One region of the Gordonia sp. w5E2 genome, then DNA from elsewhere that is predicted to be linked to it. Evidence: predicted binding sites of a transcription regulator. Region 1 holds the regulator's gene; the other holds the start of a gene.
The links. The regulator LexA, encoded in region 1, represses DNA repair genes until DNA is damaged. The targets are predictions, from matches to a motif close to CGAACANNTGTTCG.

Region 1 (7,538 bases):
GTTGCACGCTACCTGCGCGCTCGAGGACCGCGAGGTCGCGGCGCACCGTCTCGCTCGTCACGTCGAACCTGTCGGCGAGGGCGGTTACGGATGCGCGGCCGTGCGCGCGCACCTGATCGGCTATTGCTCGCTGTCGCTCTTCGGCGTACACCTGTCGACTCCGATCTGTGGTGTGGCTCGCGCTTCGGCGAACCATCTGTGGGTCTGTGTTCTGTGGATCCGGCTGCTGTGGATCTGGCTTCTGCGGATCATCGTGAGTTTGGTTCTGTGTGGCATTCGATGTTGATATATCTGTGTTTACGCCCGTGTGTGTTGACAAGTCAAGTGTTTCGAGTAACTTTGATCACAGAAATTCACGACGCCGGGTATCCCTCACAGATCACCGCACCCGGCCGATCGACCCGGAAGGCAGCAGACGCAATGGAGAAGCACCTGGTATCGGAGAATCGGGTCACCATGAACGGTCAAGGAGAGTTGTCGGGAACACCCGTCGTCGCAGGGTTCGCCTACGGGCCGGTGTTGTGGCCGGGTGGGCGCGTCACGTACGACGAGACGTCACTCGGCACCGATCGCGTTCTGGCCGAGGACGAGCGGGACGCGGAGGCGGAACGCCTCGTCGCCGCCGCGGCAGTCGTCGCGGGCAGGCTACGTCATCGCGCGTCACACGCGTCGGGAGCTGCGGCCGAGGTCCTTGCTGCGACCGCCGGGTTGGCCGAGGATCGGGGATGGATCGGTGCGGCGAAATCTCGTGTCGCGAAGGGCGCGTCGGCGCCCGCCGCCGCGGTCGCGGCCACGGCGCAGTTCTCCGAGATGTTCGCCAAACTCGGCGGGTTGATGGCAGAGCGGATCACCGACCTCAACGACGTTCGTGACCGAGTGGTCGCCGAGTTGCTCGGCCAGCCGGAACCGGGGATTCCGACGCCGAGTCACCCGTCGATTCTCTTCGCTGACGACCTCGCTCCCGCGGATACCGCCGGGCTCGATCCCGCGGTGATCGTCGGGCTGGCCACGCGTCTCGGCGGACCGACCAGTCATACCGCCATCATCGCGCGGCAGTTGGGCATCCCGTGCGTGGTCGCTGTGGCGCGACTTAGTGAGATCACCAGCGGCACAATGGTTTTGCTCGACGGAGGCGCGGGGTCGATCACCGTCGAACCAGAGGGGGCCGAGGCGCGTGAACTCGTCGAGCGCAGCGTTGCGGAGGCCGCGCTTGTTGCTGCGTGGCGTGGCCCCGGCCGGACTGCCGACGGCACCGCCGTCGCCATCCTCGCGAATGTTGCCGACGGCGTCTCCGCGCGCAGCGCTGCCGATGCGCCAGTCGAGGGCATCGGGCTGTTCCGCACCGAGTTGGCGTTTCTCGACAGGGCGGATGAGCCCGATGTGGACGAGCAGACGCGGCTGTACCGCGACGTGTTCGAGGCGTTCGCGGGCCAAAAAGTCGTCATCAGAACGCTCGACGCCGGTTCGGACAAGCCGCTGGCCTTCATCGAGCACCCGGACGAGGCGAATCCCGCACTCGGCGTACGCGGCAACCGCATCGGCGACGACCACCCCGACATCGTGCGAACTCAGCTCGACGCGATTGCGCGCGCGGCAGAGGAGTCCGGCACGACGCCGTGGGTCATGGCACCGATGATCGCCACGGCCGCGGAGGCCGCACAGTTCGCCGAACTCGTCCGTCAGCGTGGTCTGACGGCAGGCGTGATGATCGAGATCCCGGCAGCGGCGATCCTGGCGCCGGCGATTCTGGCCGAGGTCGACTTCGTGTCGATCGGAACCAACGACCTCACCCAGTACACGATGGCCGCCGACCGGATGTCGGCAGAACTCGCCGAACTCACCGACCCGTGGCAACCGGCGGTGCTCGCACTCATCTCGCAGGTTGCGACCGCCGGCGCCCAGCAGGGCAAACCCGTCGGAGTCTGTGGCGAGGCCGCGGCCGACCCGTCGCTCGCATGTGTGCTCGTCGGGCTCGGAGTCACCTCGCTGTCGGCGGCTCCGGCGGCGACGCCCGCAGTCGGAGCAAAGCTGTCGACGGTGACGATGGAGCAGTGCCGGGCTGCCGCCGCTGCCGCACTTGCCACCTCGAGTCCGGCACTCGCCCGACGCGCAGCCGCCGAGCAACTCGACGGCTGACACAGACCCCGCTGGTCAACGACCTGCGGGGCCCGTTCGGCGCATCAGACCCGTCGCATCACCGTGACGACTTTGCCGAGGATGGCGGCGTCGTCTCCGGGGATCGGATCGAAGAGCGGATTGTGCGGCATCAGCCAGACGTGGCCGTCTTTGCGCTTGAAGGTCTTCACCGTCGCCTCGCCGTCGATCATCGCTGCGACGATGTCGCCGTTGTCGGCGACATTCTGCTGACGCACGACAACCCAGTCGCCGTCGCAGATCGCGGCGTCGATCATCGATTCGCCGACGACGCGGAGCAGGAACAACGAGCCCTCACCGACGAGCTCACGCGGAAGCGGGAAGACGTCTTCGACCGCCTCCTCAGCGAGAATCGGACCGCCCGCCGCGATACGGCCGAGTACCGGAACGAACGTGGGGGTCGGGAGATCTCCGTTGATGGCATCGGAGTGATGTGCATCGGGAGCCTCGGAGACGTTGACCGCCCGCGGACGGTTGGCGTCGCGCTTCAACAGGCCCTTGCGCTCGAGGGTGCGCAACTGGTGTGCGACCGATGACGTGGACGTGAGGCCGACGGCGTCGCCGATCTCTCGGATGCTCGGCGGATATCCACGCTCGCGCACCGACTTTCGGATCACATCGAGGACGCCACGCTGGCGATCGGTGAGTGTTGCCTCGGCGACGGCCGGATGGATCGGTGCCTCCTCGCCGCCTCCACTCTTCTTGCCTTCGACGCTGCGACCGTTGCCCTTGGGCGACGACGGGCCGCGTCGTGACTTCTCTGTCATCGGTTCCGTCCTTCCTGATGTGTGAAGCGGGTGCTGTTGTGAACCGGGTGCTGCTGTGAAGCGGGGTGGGGTGCGTCTTTCTTCCATCGTCTGGCGCCGACAGTAGCGGAGGCCACTGACAACATCAAACATTTGTTCGACGTGTCGCAGGACTTTGTCGGACCCCTCTGGTAGAACTCGAACATCAGTTCATCGAACGCTTGATCGACCATTGGAGGTAGCGATGACCAGCTTGATGACCAACCCGGTGACCCGCACGATTCCCAGCACGTCGAGTGCATCCGCGGCAACACCGCCGACCACCCGATCTGCAACGCCGCGACCTGCATCGACGACGCGTCCCCGAGTTCACCGCGCCACGGTGGTCAGTGGACGTGCACCGTCGAATCCCGCGCGTAGCGACGAGCTAAGTGTGGCGGGGCGCGTTCGAACGACTGAGTCCCGACGGACCGCCGTCGCAGACGTCGCGCCGCGGCCTCGGCGTCGGATCGCGTTCGATCACGGCACCTCAACGCGGCCTGCGGGCACGCGATGCGCCGGTGGCGTCGGAGAGCTGGTGGCGGCCCGTCGGCGCCGGGCAGCGGTCTTGGCGGTGCTCGCGGGAGTCGGGTTGGCACTGACCGTGTGGGTGGTCGGGACCGTCGGCGCCGACTACCAGCGGGCGAGCGTGCCGTCCTCGACCTCGACGCAGGTGGTCCACGTGCGTTCCGGCGAATCGCTGAGCTCGATCGCGGCACGCGTCGCGCCCGATGTGCCGCGTCAGACAGTCATCGACGAGATCATCGACCTCAACGATCTGCCGTCGAGTGGGCTGCGCGTTGGCCAACCGCTTGTCACACCCGCGTACCGCTGAGCGCTGGCGGTATTCTCGATGTCACAGGGTCCAGTCGGAAACCGACACGGTCACCGCTGCGGTCTCGCTTCCGCCGGTCGTCAGACGATCGGACCGAGCCAGACCGACGGAGCCGCTGCGTCCCGAGATCTGCACGAGGACTACATGCGCTGCCCGTTTTGTAAGAACGAAGACACCAAGGTCGTCGATTCGCGTGTCGCCGATGAGGGGCAGGCGATCCGGCGTCGTCGCGCGTGCAGCGAGTGCGGGCGGCGGTTCTCCACAGTCGAAAGTGCTGTTCTGGCAGTCGTGAAGCGAAACGGTGTGACCGAGCCGTTCAGCAGAGAAAAGGTGATGCGCGGGGTACGACGCGCATGCCAGGGACGTCACGTGAACGAAGACGATCTCGCACAGTTGGCTCAGCAGGTCGAAGACGCGGTGAGGTCGTCCGGTTCGGCCGAGATCCCCAGCAACGAGGTCGGTCTGGCCATCCTCGGCCCGCTCCGCGACCTCGACGAGGTGGCGTACCTACGTTTCGCCTCGGTCTACCGGTCGTTCGATTCGCTCGAAGACTTCCAACGCGAGATCGACGACCTCCAGGGCAACCTCACCGGTTCGCACGAAGGCTCCGACGACCTCGACACGCCCGCCACCCGCGACGACACTGTCGATGCTGCGTCGAGTCCGGCGGGTCCGGTCTCAACCGAGTCGGTCAAGAGCTCGTAGCGCCCGTTTCTCCGAAATGGGATAGGCGGTACCGAGTTTCTGGGCAAAGAGGCTCACCCTCAGCTCCTCGACGATCCACTGAGCTTCCTCGCTGACGATGTCTCGGCGCGATTCGGGAAGCTGTGTCAGGCGCTGGTTCCATCGTTCGGTGACCCTGTCGATGGCGGCCATTCCCTCGCGGTCGCGGTTCGCGGCGGCAGGAAGCTGCTCGAGGCGCTGTCGTGCGGCGGTCAGGTATCGCGGAACGTGCTGCAGGTGTTCGCTAGCCGTTGCGAGAACGAATCCGTCGAAGACCAGGTTGTTGAACTGTTCGGCGACGTCGTCGGCTGCTGTTTGACCCGAGTGGCGGTCGATCTCGGCACGCAGGGGAGCAACCTCACGCAACACATCGACAGCAAGAGCGAAATACTCCGGCGCCGCAGCCGATACACGCGGTCGCAGTGTCGAGACCAGCTCATCGAAGGCCGAGGGTGTGCGGATCGAGCCCAAATCGACTGCTGCGGGAGCGATGTCGCGAATCGCCCGACGGGTGCAGTCTGCATACAGCGCGTCGGGTGACGCATAGGGACTCTGGCTCAGTGCCAGCCGACCGGCCGGGTCGAGCCCGGCGCTGATCTTGCGTGAGAGCGGCGGGATCGCGTGGTCGAGCAGTTCGATGACGGCACCGTGCAATTGCGCACGTCGCTGGGCGTCCGACGTCGCGAGCGTCCGCGCCACCCCACGGTTACGCTCTCCGTCGACGACCTCGAGTGACGGATATCGCGTGATCTGTTGTCCGGCAACGCTATCGACGCTCGACTCGGCGAGTGTTCCGATTCCGTCGGCCGTCCACGTCGTGTACACCCGACGCGGCGTCGGCGCGGGCGCCTCACCCTCGATGCGTCGGCGGAGCTCGGCGAGGGACTTGCCGGTAGCGACCGACTCCTCTCGGTCATCGATCACGACGAAGTTCATGCGAAGGTAGGCGGGGAGTCGCTCCGGAGTGAAGTCGTCGGCCGCAATCGTCTGCCCGGTGATCGTCGACAGCTCACGCGCGAGGCCGTTGATGAGCGGCTCGCGGCGTGGGGTGAGACGAGACAGGGCGAGATCGGCGAATCGCCCGGCCGGTGCCATCGTCTTGCGGATCGTCTTGGGCAGCGTCTTGATCAACTCGGTGGCGAGTTCGCTCCGCATTCCCGGGACCAGCCAGTCAAAGCCCGCCGGGCGCACGTGTCGCAACAGCGGGCGTGGAATGAGCACGGACACACCGTCATCGGGTGCGCCGGGCTCGAATCGGTATCGCAGGCGGTAGCGGGTATCGCCCTGTTGCCACTCGCCGGGATAGTCGGCATCGGCGACGTGGACGTCGGCGGCGACGTCCTCCGGGGTGAGGTCGAGCAGCGACTGGTCGGCGCGGCGCGCCTTCTTCCACCAGGTGTCGAAATGGCGTGCCGAGGTGACCTCCGCGCCGATGCGATGGTCGTAGAAGTCGAACAGTTGGTCCTCGGTGATCACCACGTCGCGGCGTCGAGCGCGGTGTTCGACCTCGGCGGCGTCGGACAGCAGTGCTCGATTGCGGTCGAAGAACGGATGATTCGTCTTCCAATCACCTTCGACGAGGGCGTGCCGGATGAACATGTCACGCGCGGCGGCAGGGTCGATGGGTCCGTAGTCGACGCGGCGTCGGGCCACCAGCGGGACGCCGTAGAGCGTCGCGCGTTCGTATGCCATCGTGGCACCGCGCTTCGACGACCAGTGCGGCTCGCTGTATGTGCGTTTGACCAGGTCGCCTGCGAGTCGTTCGGCCCACAGAGGGTCGATTCCCGCGACGGTGTGCGCGAAAAGCCGGGACGTTTCCAGGATCTCGGCGGCCATCAGGAACGCGGGCGGCTTCTTGGAGAGTGACGAGCCGGGGAAGATCATCAGGGTCGTGTTGCGTGCGCCCGTGTACTCCCGACCTTCGGCGTTGCGGGCGGCGATGTTGCTCAGGAGCCCGGACAGTATCGCCTGGTGGATCGCATCGGTGTGGTGCGACGCCTCGGCCTCGCCAGACTCCTTCGACGACCAGCCGAGATCGTCGACGATGCGCCGAAGCTGTCGGTGCAGATCCTGCCACTCGCGGATGCGGAGGTAGTGGAGGAACTCGCGTTCGCAGGTGCGGCGGAACTGGTTGCCGGACAGTTCTTGTCGCTTCTCCTGGAGGTAGCGCCACAGTGCGAGGTAGCCCATGAAGTCGGAGCCGGGCACGACGAACCGCTTGTGGGCTGCGTCGGCGGCTTCGCGATGATCGCCGGGTCGCTCGCGGACGTCGGGGATCGACAGTGCGGCAGCGATGACCAGAACGTCGGCGAGACAACCGGATTCGTGTGCCGCGATCAGCATGCGCGCGACCCGAGGCTCGACCGGGATGCGCGACATCGTGCGTCCGACAGGTGTCAACCGCGGTGTGGTGTCGGTCTTGTCGGTCGTCGTGATCGCGCCGAGTTCGGTGAGAACCCCGATTCCGTCGCGGATACCGCGTGCGTCGGGAGGTTGGACGAAGGGGAAGTCGGCGATGTCGCCGAGCCGCAGCGAGGCCATCTGCAAGATGACCGACGCGAGATCGGTGCGGAGAATCTCGGGGTCGGTGAAGGCGGGACGGGCGTCGAAATCGGCCTCGCTGTACAAGCGGATGCAGATGCCGGGGGCGACTCGCCCGCACCGCCCGGCGCGCTGGCGGGCGCTCGCCTGTGAGATCGGTTCGACCGGAAGTCGATGGATCTTGGTGCGCGCCGAGTATCGCGAGATACGTGCGGTGCCCGTGTCGATCACGTAGCGGATACCCGGGACGGTCAGCGACGTCTCGGCGACGTTGGTGGACAACACGATTCGGTTGCCGCGCGACTGTGTGAACACCTTCTGTTGTTCGGCGATCGACAATCGCGCGTACAGCGGAACCACCTCGGCGCCTGCCGCGACGCGTCGGGACAGTGAGTCCGCCGCCTCGCGGATGTCACGTTCGGTTGGCAGGAACACCAGGATGTCACCCCCGGCGTTACTGCGTCCCCACAACTCGTCGATGGCGGCGTCGATGCCCTGGA
Region 2 (7,538 bases), 2.2 Mb from region 1:
CGGTGAGGTAGTCGCGGAAATCAGCTGTGACGTCGGCGATGCGGTTGATGTGTTCGGGATTCTCCGGCATACCCGGCTTGGCGTTGAGCCGCCACGCAACACGTCCGGTATCAGGTCCTTCGGTGATCATGCGGGTCGTGAACTGGCCGGGCTTCGTGCCGACCCGCCGGTTGTGCACATCACACGCAGGCACCAACTGGTCGATGTCAGTCAAGCCGCCGTCGGCCCAGTCTTTCGCGGCGTGATGCATCTGCACCCTGCTCGCGGGCTGATTACAACCCGGTGCCGAACACATCTTCCCGCCGGGTGAGGCGAATGAGGCCAACCGTTGTCCCAGCGACGCGATCCGCTTCGACCGACCCAAATACAGCGGCACGCTGGTGTGCTCACCGAACACCGCCAAATACTGGCTGGCCCCGGTGGAGGCGGCCATCTCGATCACGTCGCCGATCGGGAGGAGTGTTCCGGACGTGGTTTGTGCGATCCCTGCCTGCTCTTCGAGTTCCTGCAGGCTGGTGGTGACGATCACCTGAATCGGCAACCCACGGTGGGTGTTGCCGAGCATGCCGGATTCCAACACCTGGCCGAGTAGTGCGGAGAAGGCGTCGTGGTTGCGTTGTGCGGGTGAGCGTTCATCACGCAGCGCAGCTGCCGCGACCTGTTCGGCATTCGCCATGGTGATCGGCCCGACCGGCGACTCCGGGTCGTCCGGGTTATTCATGCCGGGTTTGGCCCACGCGTCCAACACCGTGTCGAGTCGGGCGCGGGCGATCGGATCCAAATCAGCGGTCAACCGCGACATCAACTGCGCGTTCTGCCGGTTCACCCACAGGCGGCGTCGACGTTTACGATCCTTCGAGGTGGTCAGCGTCCCATCCGGATCCAGATGGGCAAGTAGCCGCGAACCCAAATTGGTGATTTCGGCAGGGGTGAACTGGACCGCGTAGCCGGCCATCTGCGCTTCGGCGGCAGCCTTCGTCTCGGCCGACACTTCACCGGGGATCGCTTCGAGCACCTCGAGCACAGCCCGGACGTGCGCGCCCGCGACCCGACCCTCGACCACATACCCAGCCAACGTGGGACACGAGGGTGGTAGTCGGTCGCCGCAGATCGTGGTGAACGAGCCGGTCGCGGCGATCACCCGATGCCGCGCCGCGGGATCACCAATATGCAGACCATGCCCCATAAAGTTGCGAACATCGCGGAAACCCAGGGCGCGGGGCAGATCGCGGTCGGAAGCCTCCACAATCAAGCGATCGGTGACCGCGCCCGCGGTCCGCAGTGCTAGCCGTTCGGCCTCAACAGTGGCTTCCACCAGCGCCGCGTCGGATACCAGCGACACATCGACGGCAGCCAACTCATCCAACACCGCTGCAAGACGTGACAGTTTTTCCGCCACCACCGCATCCGCAGAACCCACCGCAGCAGAGGCCAAGACAGATGATCCCAAAGCCGAAGGCGCACGGCCATTCTCGCTGTTGTTGCGATTGCTGTTGCTGTTCACGTGCCGCCACCCCCGCCCCACATCATATCGAATATGTGTTCTACATTACCCGACAATACCGACAGCGTCGAGGAATTCTCGAACAATTTTTCGACCTTGTGGACAAGCGTTTCGCGGAGTCCCGGTCGACGTCGATCACGCAGACGCTGCCTCATTCACGGCGGCGGTGAGTTCGTCGATTGTGGACGGTTGGAGCCGCTTCCCGTCGAGGAAGAACGTGGGAGTGCCTTGTACGCCCAGGGACAGGCCGTCGGCGACGTCGGCGCGGATTCGTTCGAGCGTGGCGGGGCTGTTGTAGGCGGTGTCGAAGGCTGCCATGTCGAGGCCGAGGTCAACGGCGAAGGTACGGAACAGGTCGTCGGCGGGGACTTGCTGTTCACCCCACTGGGATTGGGTGGCGAACATGCGCTGGTACATCTGCTCGAACCGACCCTGCTGGGCTGCGGCTTCGACTGCACGAGCAGCGCGTTCGGCGTTGAAATGTCCAGGCATCGGGAAGTAGCGGACGACGAAGGTGACGCGGTCGCCATAGGCTCGCCGCAGGTCCTCGATGATCGGGTAGACGGCGCCGCAGGCTTCGCACTCGAAGTCGAGGAATTCCACGAACTGCGCCCGGCTCTGCTCGGGCGAGGACAGGCGGTGACTGTCGGGGCGTACAACGAGATCAGACACTTCGGCAGTATCAGCCGGAGTCGGGGACGTGGCGTCGTCGATGGCAAAAACGGCAACACCGATGCCGACGAAGATGGCAGCGAGTACCGCCCAGGCGATCTTGATCGGTTTGCTCACGCGTTCAACTCCGAGGCGATGTCGTAGGGGAGTGGCATCGGTCTGATCAGGCCGACTGCGACGCGTCGGGTGTGGCCCTCGGGGTAGCGCCCTGGCCCGTCACCTCCGTGCTGCAGCAGTCGCACCCAGCGGGCTCGCCGGCGCGCTGGCCGATGCTGGGTGCACAGCACGTGTCGCCCTTCCATGCGTTGATGCCCTCGCGGACCGCGATCGCGGCGATGACAAGAGCGGCGATCGGGTCAGCCCACGACCATCCGAGCAGGCTGTTGAGAAGTAACCCGAGCAACAGTACTGCCGAGAGGTACGTGCACAGCAAAGTCTGTTTGGAGTCGGCCACCGCGCTCAGCGAGCCGAGTTCACGGCCGGCGCGACGTTCCGCCCACGACAAAAGCGGCATGATCAGCAAACTGACTGCCGCCAAGACAATCCCTATCGACGAGTGACGCGCCTCGCCACCAGTACCGAGGAGGGAACGGAGCGAGTCCACGCTCACGTAGGCCGCCAGGGCGAAGAACGAGAACGCGATGATCCGTAACGCGACCTTCTCGCGCCGTTCCGGATCCGAACCCGCAAACTGCCAGGCAACCGCGGCTGCCGACGACACTTCGATGACCGAATCCAGGCCGAAGCCGATCAAGGCCGTCGAGGACACACGCGTGCCCTCGCCGATCGCGATCACAGCTTCGACGACGTTGTAGGCGATGGTCGCCGCGACGAACCACCGAATCCGACGCTGTAGCAACTCCCGACGGGCAACACTCAGCGCCGGCCGACTCGCATCGGGGAGACCCACCGACGGCCGACCCACCGACGGGAGACCCAGCTCTTCGGCCATCAGCAGCAACCATGCTCGTCGGAGGTTGGACAACACGTCGGATCGACCGCGAGAACCAATCCGAGCAAGTCGTCCAAGGCGTGGGCAATCCGGCCGTCGGTCAGCTCGTACCGAGTGCGGCGACCTTCGGGTACCGCAACAACAAGCCCGCATCCCCGCAGGCAAGCAAGATGGTTCGACAAGACCTGGCGTGACACCCCGATCGCCTCGGCCAACTCCGCGGGATACGCGCCACCATTCCGCAGTCGCAGCAGCACCTGCGTACGCGTCGAGTCCGACAACGCGTATCCGAACCTCGTCAGCGCATCGCGTTGACTCGCCGCCACAGTCTCCATGAATACAGACGGTACATCCATTTCTGTATTCACGACAAGCTGAACCCTTTCAGAGCCAGGCCGCCGGGATCGCCGTCGCGCAGCACCCTCGACGACCGTGGAGTCAGCCCCCGAGTTCTCCAAGCCGCCGCGTCGTCGAGTCGGAGCTGCGGCTAACGTCGGGCAGGTGCACTCACTCGCCGACTGGCTGATCGACCTGATCAGGTCGGTTCCGGTGTGGGCGGTCTACCTGATCGCCGGCGGCGTCGTGTTTCTGGAAACCGCGGTCATCTTCGCGGGTCTGATCATGCCCAGCGAGGCACTCCTCCTTGCGGCGGGCGTGGCTGCAGGCGTGGGCAATACCAACCTCGGCGTTCTGATCACGGTGGCCTGTGTGTGCGCGATCGCGGGCGATGCGGTCGGATTCTGGTTCGGAAGAGTGGGCGGCCCGCGCCTGATGGAATCGCCCCTCGGGCGACGGTTCGGCGAACAGCGATGGGAACGGACGCGCGCGCGGCTCAATCAATCCGGAATGTTGATGGTCGCCGCGAGTCGCTGGGTCGGTTACGTCCGCACGCTCATGCCGAGGGTCGCGGGGATGACCGGGATGCAGTTCGTGCGGTTCGGCCTCGCCGACATCGTCGGGGCCGTCAGTTGGGTGACCGCCGTGCTGCTCGCCGGGTACTTCGCAGGCGCAGTCCTAGGTGCGACGATCCTGCTCTACGTCGTGATCGGGTTGGTGTGCTGCGCGGCTGTCTATGTGCTCGTCGTGTTCATCCGGCGTCGACTCGCCGCGCGGGCGTCAGCGGGCGTCGACGGCGTCGTGACTGCGGCTGTAGCGGGTGGCCAACCAGGAGCAGAGAATGAGCTGGATCTGGTGAAAGATCATGAGCGGCAACACGATCAGCCCGACGACTGAGCCGCCGAACAGCACCGTGGCCATCGGTAAGCCGGTGGCGAGGCTCTTCTTGGTACCGCAGAACTGAATCGCGATGGCGTCGGCGCGGCTGAATCCCAGTCGCCGCGCGCTCCACCAGGTGAGTGCGAGCATCACGATGACCAACACCGCAGCGATCACCGCGACCGCCACCACCTGCCACGCACTCACGATCGACCAGATCCCGTTGCGGACGCCCTCGCTGAATGCCGCGTAGACGACGAGCACGATCGACGCTCGGTCGACGAACTTGGTCGGCTCGGCGTATCGCTTGAGGAACGGCGCGACCAGTGGTCTGCAGAGCTGGCCAACGATGAACGGAACCAAGATCTGCAGCAGGATCTGGATGACCGACGACGCCGAGATGTGCACCCCATTCGTACCGCTCATCAGGGCCACCACCAGCAGTGGAGTCAACACAACACCGATGAGGTTCGACGCCGAGGCGCTCACGATCGCCCCTGGGACGTTGCCGCGGGCGATCGAGGTGAACGCGATCGACGACTGCACCGTCGACGGCACCAGCGTCAGGTACAGCAGGCCGGTGTAGAGGTCGTGACCGATCAGCGGTTCGACGAGGGGCCGTATAGCCAGGCCGACGAGTGGGAACACCAGGAACGTGAACGCCAGAATCGTCAGGTGCAGCCGCCAATGTGCCAGCCCGTTGAGCGCTTCACGCGGATGCAGGCGCGCGCCGTAGAGGAAGAACAGGAATCCGATGGCGATCGTGACCGCCCAGTCGAGAACCTCGGCAAAGGTCCCGCGCGCCGGGAAGAACGCGGCCACGACGACCGCAGCGAGAATCGCCAGAACGAAGCCGTCGATCGGAGACCGGGCGAGGAGTCGGCGCACGTCCTATTGAATGGGTGCGCGGTCGGGCTGTGCCGGTGCCGTACCGCTCGACGAATCGTCAGTGCTGCACATGCCGCGCAGCGTGCACGACGCGCAACTATCGGTGCCGCAGTCGGCGGCCGCGCTGGTCTGCTCAGGTTCCGCGGCATGTGCGTCGTCGACGCTGCCGTGATCCGACGAGCAGCAACTGCAGCCCGCATCATCAGCCGGGGCGACGGCGTCGGCCGCGCGCACCGCGTAACCGCTCACAGCGCCGACGATCAGAACACCAGCAACAAGCGCGACTAGTCCGAACACCACCGACCAGCCGCTGTCGACGGCGAGCGTCAGCGCGCCACCGGCGAACAAGATGAGCGCCGCGCCCAGTGTTCCGGGGGCCGCGATGCGGTTGGCCAGCGTGAACACCTCGGCCGAGGCCATCGTCGAATCGGTGCGGACTCCGAAGTATCGGTTGCGCGGGAGTCGGCCGATCAGGCCCGCCACTCCGACCACCAGCCACACCAGGGCCAGCACAAAGACGCATACCGAGACGACGATCGACACCACACTCACCCGACCACCATACTTTTCCCGCCCATCCGACGTCGATTTCAGGGCAGGTGAAGCCACGATTTACCCTGGTGAGGTGAGCACCGCCGACATCTCCACCTCTGAGGGCGCCGCCGATCAGGCGAGCACCGACCCAGCTTCCGCGACTCCGGGGCACCGTTACACCGCCCGACTCGCGGGCGAGATCGAGGAGCGCTGGCAGCGCGAGTGGACTCAGCGCCACGCTTTTGAGGCACCCAACCCGGTCGGACCGCTGGCCGGCGACATGAGTGCCTTCGACGGCAGCGGCCCCGACGCCTCCGACAAGCTCTTCGTCCAGGACATGTTCCCGTACCCGTCCGGCGCGGGCCTGCATGTCGGACATCCGCTCGGCTTCATCGCCAGCGACGTGTTCGCGCGGTTCCAGCGCATGTCGGGCGCCAACGTGCTGCACACCATGGGCTTCGACTCCTTCGGTCTACCGGCAGAGCAGTACGCCGTGCAGACCGGTACGCACCCCCGCACGACGACCGAGGCCAACATCGAGCGCTACCTCGGCCAGATCCGACGCCTCGGCCTCGGGCACGACGAGCGACGTCGAGTCGCCACCACCGACGTCTCGTTCTACCGCTGGACACAGTGGATCTTCCTGCAGATCTACAACGCCTGGTACGACGACGAGGCCGGCAAGGCGCGTCGCATCGACGAGCTGATCGCCGAATTCGACAGCGGTGCACGCACTCTCGACGACGGTCGGGTGTGGGCAGATCTGTCGGCCTCCGAGAAGTCCGACGTCGTCGACTCGTATCGTCTTGTCTACCTGAGTGATTCACTCGTCAACTGGGCACCGGGCCTCGGTACCGTGCTGGCAAACGAAGAGGTCACCGCCGATGGCCGAAGCGACCGCGGGAACTTCCCGGTGTTCCGCAAGCACCTGCGGCAGTGGATGATGCGCATCACTGCGTACTCCGACCGCCTGCTCGACGACCTCGAGGTGCTGGATTGGCCCGAGAAGGTCAAGACCATGCAGCGCAATTGGATTGGGCGTTCGCGCGGTGCCCAGGTGCAGTTCCCCGTACCGGGTGTGCCGGCACAGGCCGATGGCGAGGTGACCGTCGACGTCTTCACCACGCGACCCGACACCCTCTTCGGCGCCACCTACGTGGTGCTTGCCCCCGAACATCCGCTGGTCGACCCGCTCACTGCCGCCGCATGGCCATCGGTTGCCGAGGGCGCGGCGATCGATGAGCGGTGGACCAACGGCGCGTCGACGCCCGCCGAGGCGATCAAGAACTATCGCGCGTCGATCGCGGCGAAGTCTGATCTCGAGCGGCAGGAGAACAAGGAGAAGACCGGCGTCTTCACCGGGTCGTTCGCGACGAATCCGGTTAACGGACAACAGGTTCCGGTCTTCGTCGCCGACTACGTGCTGATGGGCTACGGCACCGGCGCGATCATGGCGGTCCCCGCACACGACTCACGCGACTACGAGTTCGCGACGGTCTTCGGACTGCCCATCGTCGAGGTCATCGGCTCCGAGGCAGGCATCTCTGAGGAGGCATACGTCGGCGACGGTCCGCTGGTGAACTCGGGCTTCCTCGACGGCAAGAACGTCGATGACGCGAAGACCGCGATCATCGAATGGCTCGAAGAGCAGGGCACCGGACAGGGCACCGTGCAGTACAAACTGCGCGATTGGCTCTTCGCCCGTCAGCGCTACTGGGGCGAGCCGTTCCCGATCGTCTACGACGAGGAGGGCCGCGCGCACGCACTGCCCGA

Region 2: a site for LexA is predicted at 1,533-1,546, ahead of RND64_RS22885 (HNH endonuclease signature motif containing protein). Genes of this name have one in related genera too.

Annotation. Positions count from the first base shown of each region.
Region 1 is NZ_CP144213.1:2,158,244-2,165,781, forward strand. Features, by position in the region: gene RND64_RS09845 (DeoR/GlpR family DNA-binding transcription regulator) at 1-151, opposite strand, end outside; gene ptsP (phosphoenolpyruvate--protein phosphotransferase) at 421-2,136, shown strand; gene lexA (transcriptional repressor LexA) at 2,181-2,828, opposite strand; gene RND64_RS09860 (LysM peptidoglycan-binding domain-containing protein) at 3,145-3,774, shown strand; partial or broken gene nrdR (transcriptional regulator NrdR) at 3,919-4,353, shown strand; gene hrpA (ATP-dependent RNA helicase HrpA) at 4,453-7,538, opposite strand, start outside.
Region 2 is NZ_CP144213.1:5,032,620-5,040,157, reverse strand. Features, by position in the region: gene RND64_RS22885 (HNH endonuclease signature motif containing protein) at 1-1,504, opposite strand, end outside; gene RND64_RS22880 (DsbA family protein) at 1,640-2,293, opposite strand; gene RND64_RS22875 (cation transporter) at 2,340-3,128, opposite strand; gene RND64_RS22870 (ArsR/SmtB family transcription factor) at 3,128-3,463, opposite strand; gene RND64_RS22865 (DedA family protein) at 3,561-4,361, shown strand; gene RND64_RS22860 (bile acid:sodium symporter family protein) at 4,245-5,231, opposite strand; gene RND64_RS22855 (SdpI family protein) at 5,235-5,783, opposite strand; gene leuS (leucine--tRNA ligase) at 5,872-7,538, shown strand, end outside.